DNA from 2 places in the Achromobacter sp. EB05 genome. Region 2 is predicted to be linked to the other one. Evidence: predicted binding sites of a transcription regulator. Region 2 holds the regulator's gene; the other holds the start of a gene.
What was found. The regulator LexA, encoded in region 2, represses DNA repair genes until DNA is damaged. The targets are predictions, from matches to a motif close to ACTGTATNNNNATACAGT.
Positions count from the first base shown of each region.

Region 1: the regulator LexA is predicted to act here: its motif matches at 2,138-2,155, upstream of recA (recombinase RecA).

Region 1 is NZ_CP155917.1:1,737,470-1,740,557, reverse strand. It holds gene recX (recombination regulator RecX) at 46-783, opposite strand; gene recA (recombinase RecA) at 885-1,949, opposite strand; gene AAID08_RS07955 (response regulator transcription factor) at 2,330-3,019, shown strand.
Region 2 is NZ_CP155917.1:3,870,965-3,874,052, reverse strand. It holds gene lon (endopeptidase La) at 1-939, shown strand, start outside; gene lexA (transcriptional repressor LexA) at 1,044-1,694, opposite strand; gene AAID08_RS17505 (amino acid aminotransferase) at 1,851-3,050, opposite strand.

The sequences.
Region 1 (3,088 bases), 2.1 Mb from region 2:
CGGCCGGCGCATGCCGGCGCGCGCCGCGCCAAGCACGCGGCCGACTCAGTCGTCGTCGCCCGCCCCCAGGATGCGACGGATGACGTCATGCGCAAAGCCGCGACTGGCCAGGAAGCGGGCCTGCTTGGCATAGGCGGCGCGGTCCTCGGGCCTGGCGCCGAAGCGTTTCTGCCAGACCTCGAGCGCGCGCTCGTATTCGGTGGCGCGCAATTGCTCGCGCAGCTCGGACACCTGGGCATCATCCACGCCGTGCTGGCGCAATTCCTGCACGATGCGGGCCGCCCCCTGGCGCGAGGCGCGGCGATGCACCAGGCTTTGCGCAAACCGCTCGGTCGACAGCCAGCCTTCCTTTTCCAGCGCGTCCAGCACGCGCTCGACCTCATCGGGGTCTTCGGCATGGGGCGCGAGTTTGCGCGCCAGCTCATTGCGGGCATGCTCGCGCCGCGACAGATAACCCACCGCGCGCATTTTCAGCGAGGGTCCCTTGGGGGGCGTGCGGGGCTTGTCTTCGGATGTCCGCGCCCCTTCGTCCGTGCCATCGCCGTCACCGTCCTTGCCACGCCGGCCGCGTCCACTGGCCGCGCGCCGTTCGGAGCTGCGCTGCCACTGCGACGCCGGGGCGCTCGCGCCCTCTGGATCCTGGCCCGACGCCGCGGTGGATTCGGCCGCCCGCCGCAGGTCGGACGTGCGGCGCAGCCCCTCGGGCTTGGCCACGGTCTCGAATTCATCGTCCAGCCTGGCGCGCAGGCGATCAGCGGACGTGACGGGCGGTTTCCAGCTCATGCGCTTCCTCTATGTGCCAGCGGCAGGCCTCCCGGGACGGGAGCCTGCCGCTGGCGGCCGGACTGGCGAGCCCGGCGCTATCCGATGACGCGACGACGCGATTACTCGTCGCTGTCGTCTTCAGCGGTGGGCACGAATTCCGCGGCGCGGCTGACGATGCCCTGGTTCTCACGGACCCGGTTCTCGATCTCGATGGCCAGTTCCTTGTGTTCCTTCAGGTATTCACGGACATTGTCCTTGCCCTGGCCGATGCGGTTGCCGTTGTAGCTGTACCACGCACCCGACTTGTCCACCACGTTGGCGGCCACGCCCAGGTCAATGATTTCGCCTTCGCGCGAGATGCCGGCGCCGTACATGATGTCGAACTCGGCCTGCTTGAACGGAGGCGCAACCTTGTTTTTGACGACCTTGACGCGGGTTTCGTTGCCGACGACCTCGTCGCCCTTCTTGATCGAGCCGATGCGGCGGATGTCCAGGCGCACCGAGGCGTAGAACTTGAGCGCGTTGCCGCCGGTGGTGGTTTCGGGGTTGCCGAACATCACGCCGATCTTCATGCGGATCTGGTTGATGAAGATGACCATGCAGTTGGTCTTCTTGATGGTGGCGGTCAGCTTGCGCAGCGCCTGGCTCATCAGGCGAGCCTGCAGGCCGGGCAGCGAATCGCCCATTTCGCCTTCGATTTCGGCCTTGGGCACCAGCGCCGCAACCGAGTCGACCACGATCAGGTCGACGGAGCCCGAGCGCACCAGCGCGTCGGTGATTTCCAGCGCCTGCTCGCCCGTGTCCGGCTGCGAGATCAGCAGGTCGGCCAGGTTGACGCCCAGCTTCGAGGCGTACTGCACGTCCAGCGCGTGTTCGGCGTCGACGAAGGCGCACGTGCCGCCCAGCTTCTGCATTTCGGCCACGACCTGCAGGGTCAGGGTGGTCTTGCCCGAGGATTCCGGACCGTAGATTTCCACCACGCGGCCGCGCGGCAGGCCGCCGACGCCCAGCGCGATGTCCAGGCCCAGCGAGCCGGTCGACACCACCTGGATGTCATGCGAGACCTCGTTGTCGCCGTAGCGCATGATCGAGCCCTTGCCGAACTGCTTTTCGATCTGCGAGAGCGCGGCGGCCAGCGCCTTGGCTTTTTCCGAAGCGGCGGCCTTGGTGGTTTTGTCGTCCATGTAGTGTCCTGTCAGGTCTGGGTCTGTAACGTATCGGGGCGCGGCACGGGGTGTCGGTCAGCGCGCGGGTTGTCGCAAGGGGTGATCGGGCCGTTGCCTGACAGTTGTTGCCAGAAAACTGGCAGTGCAAACTGTGGCGCTCAAGCGTGATCGGTAAAGCGATAGCGCAGATTATGGCATCGGATTGTACTGTACAAATAACCAGTGTGCCACAGTTTTCCACGTATTCCCTGAGTGGGCAAGCCCGATGCCGTATGACAGAATCGAGGAAAAAACTGGCGCTATGTCCCCATTGCGCTCCCGGCACGCCGCCCCGGCATCCCACCGAGGGCGGCACGCGTGCGCCGCTCACCCGGCGCCCTTCTTCTTTTCGACTGCCCATGCGCATCCTGATCGCGGAAGACGACAGCATCCTGGCCGACGGCCTGTCACGCTCGTTGCGCCACAACGGTTACGCGGTCGACGCCGTCCGCGATGGCCTGGCGGCCGATTCGGCGCTGGCGGCCCAGGCCTTCGACCTGCTGATCCTCGACCTGGGCCTGCCGCAACTGGCCGGCCTGGAGGTCCTGCGCCGGCTGCGCGCCCGCAATTCCGCCCTGCCCGTGCTGATCCTGACCGCCGCTGACAGTATCGAGCAACGCGTCAAGGGGCTGGACCTGGGCGCCGACGACTACATGGCCAAGCCCTTCGCCCTGTCCGAGCTGGAAGCCCGCGTGCGCGCCCTGACCCGCCGCGGCGCGGGCGGCGGCGCCACGCTGCTCAAGCATGGCCGGCTGGTGTTCGACCAGACCGGGCGCGTGGCCATGGTCGACGACCAGACGCTGGACCTGTCCGCGCGCGAGGTCAGCCTGCTGGAAATCCTGCTGACCCGCAGCGGGCGCATGGTCAGCAAGACCCAACTGGTGGACCACCTGTGCGAATGGGGCGAGGAAGTCAGCACCAATGCCATCGAGGTCTACGTGCACCGCCTGCGCAAGAAACTCGAGCCCAGCGGCGTGAAGATCGTGACGGTGCGCGGCCTAGGCTATTGCCTCGAACGGGACCAGGGTGCGGCCTACCTCGCAAGCTGAATCGCCACAGCCGGAAGCGCTCAACCAGGAAGCGCTGGATGTGATGCAGGCCGGGGCCCGCGGCCCCAG
Region 2 (3,088 bases):
CGCGACCATCTGCTGCCCAAGCTGATGAAGAACAACGGCGTCAAGGATACCGAGCTGACCGTCGATGACAGCGCGCTGCGCGACATCGTGCGCTACTACACTCGCGAAGCCGGCGTGCGCGCGCTCGAACGCGAAGTGGGCAAGATCTGCCGCAAGGTGATCAAGCAGTTGCTGACCCAGAGCGACCGCGCCAAGGCCGAAGGCAAGACCTTCGAACTCAAGCCGGTCAACGTCACGGGCGAGAACCTCAGCGACTACCTCGGCGTGCGCCGCTACACCTTCGGCATGGCCGAAAAGGAAAACCAGATCGGTCAGGTGACCGGCCTGGCCTGGACGGAAGTCGGTGGCGACCTGCTCACGATCGAAGTGGCGGACATGCCTGGCAAGGGCGTGATCCAACGCACCGGTTCGCTGGGCGACGTGATGAAGGAATCGGTCGAGGCGGCCCGCACGGTGGTGCGCTCGCGGGCGCGTCGCCTGGGCTTTGCCGACAGCGTGTTCGAGAAGCACGACATGCACGTGCACGTGCCGGAAGGCGCGACGCCCAAGGACGGTCCGTCCGCCGGTATCGCGATCACCACGGCCATGGTGTCGGCCCTGTCGCGCATCCCGGTGCGCGCCGACGTCGCCATGACCGGCGAGATCACGCTGCGTGGCGAAGTCCTGCCGATCGGCGGCCTGAAGGAAAAGCTGCTGGCCGCCCATCGCGGTGGTATCAAGACGGTCTTGATCCCGGAAGAAAACGTCAAGGATTTGGCGGAGATCCCGGACAACGTCAAGAACCATCTCGAGATCGTGCCGGTCCGCTGGATCGACAAGGTGCTGGAACTGGCCCTGGAACGCCTGCCGGAGCCGCTGGCTGAAGACGAAGCGGTCAAGGAGCCGCTGGTCGCCAAGCCGGCCGAGCCGGGTTCGACGGATCCGGTGCTCAAGCACTGATGCCTGGCCCGAGGCGCCCCGCGAGGGGTGCTCGCAAAAAGAAACCCCGCGCAAGCGGGGTTTCTTTTTTGGCGCGTCCGTGGCGCCGGATCGGAAGCAGTGGGTCAGTGCAGCGTGTGCGGGCGGATCAACCCGACCGCGATGCCTTCCAGCGCGAATTCCTGGTCGGCCTCGACCACGATGACGCTGAAGTCCGGATTCTCGGGCAGCAGTTCGATGCGGCCGTTCTGGCGTTGCAGGCGCTTGACGGTGACGTCGTCGCCGAGCCGCGCCACCACGATCTGGCCATTGCGAGCTTCCGAAGCCTTCTTGACGGCCAGCAGGTCGCCTTCGAGGATGCCGGCGTCGCGCATGCTCATGCCGCGCACCTTGAGCAGGTAATCGGGCGTCTGCGCGAACAGGCTGGTATCGACGCCGATCTCGCGCTCCACATGTTCCGCGGCCAGGATCGGGCTGCCTGCCGCCACGCGCCCCACCAGCGGCAGCAGTAGCTGCGCCAGGCCGGGCAGGGGCAATGGGGCCTGCGACGGTGTCGGCGAGTTGTCCTTCAGGCGGATGCCGCGCGAGGCGCCGGCGGTGAGCTCGATGGCGCCCTTGCGGGCCAGGGCCTTCAGATGGTCTTCGGCCGCATTGGGCGAGCGGAAACCCAGGGCCTGGGCGATCTCGGCGCGGGTGGGCGGAAAGCCGGTACGCGCGACGGTCTGCCGGATGAGGTCCAGGATTTGCTGTTGACGATCAGTGAGTTTGCTGGCCATGGCGGTGATCCGTTTGTGAGTCGGACTGTACATATATACAGCGGCATTCTGGGGGACATAACGCAAAAATGCAAGCGTTGATCCAACGCGGTTTTGTGACAGGCAATAAAAACGGGACCCGCAGGTCCCGTTTGGAGGTGCCGCTGTCGGCGCGTCTTACAGTACCGCGGCGATGCCCTTGGCCACCTGGTCGATGTTGCCGCTGTTGAGCGCGGCAACGCAGATGCGGCCGCTGGAGACGGCGTAGACGCCGTGCTCTTCGCGCAGGCGGTCGACCTGGGCCGAGGTCAGGCCCGAGTACGAGAACATGCCGCGCTGCTGCAGCACGAAGCTGAAGTCCTGCTTGCCGCCGTGTTCCTTGATCTTCTCGACCAACTGCTTGCGCATCAGGCGGATGCGGTCGCGCATGGCGCCGAGTTCTTCTTCCCACATGGCGAACAGCTCGGGCGAGTTCAGCACGGTGGAGACGATCGTGCCGCCGTGGGTGGGCGGATTGGAGTAATTGGTGCGGATGACGCGCTTGAGCTGGCTCAGCACGCGGGTGGCTTCGTCCTTGCTGCCGGCCACGACCGTCAGGGCGCCGACGCGCTCGCCGTACAGCGAGAACGACTTCGAGAACGACGAGCTGATGAACATGGTCAGGTCGAGGTCGGCGAACAGGCGCACGACCGCGGCGTCTTCACGCAGGCCTTCGCCGAAGCCCTGGTAGGCGATGTCCAGGAACGGCACCAGCTTGTTTTCCTTGACGACCGCGGCGATCTGCTTCCATTGGTCGAAGGTCGGGTCGACGCCGGTGGGGTTGTGGCAGCAGGCGTGCAGCACGACCACGGTGTTGGCCGGCGCGGCCTTCAGGGCGGCCAGCATGCCGTCGAAGTTCAGGCCGCGGGTGGCGGCATCGTAGTAGGCGTAGGTGCCGACTTCGAAACCGGCGCGTTCGAACAGCGCGCGGTGGTTTTCCCAGCTCGGATCGCTGATCAGGACCTTGGAGGTCGGCAGCAACTGGCGCAGGAAGTCGGCGCCGATCTTGAGCGCGCCGGTGCCGCCCAGGGCCTGGGTGGTCAGGACGCGGCCGGCGGCGGCCAGCGGGGAATCCTTGCCGATCAGCAGGGCTTGCGCGCCCTGGTTGTAGCCGGCGATGCCTTCGATCGGCAGGTAGCCGCGGGCGGCGGCGGCCTCGATGCGGGCGATTTCCGCCTTGCGCACGGCGCCCAGCAGGGGAATGCGACCCTGGTCGTCGTAGTACACGCCCACGCCCAGATTGACTTTACCGGGGCGGGTGTCCGCGTTGTATTGTTCGTTCAGACCAAGAATGGGGTCGCGCGGCGCGAGTTCGACGGAATCGAAAAGGGTGCTCATGGGACTCTGCTGAGGGTGAGTGGACGCAGTCGGAAGTG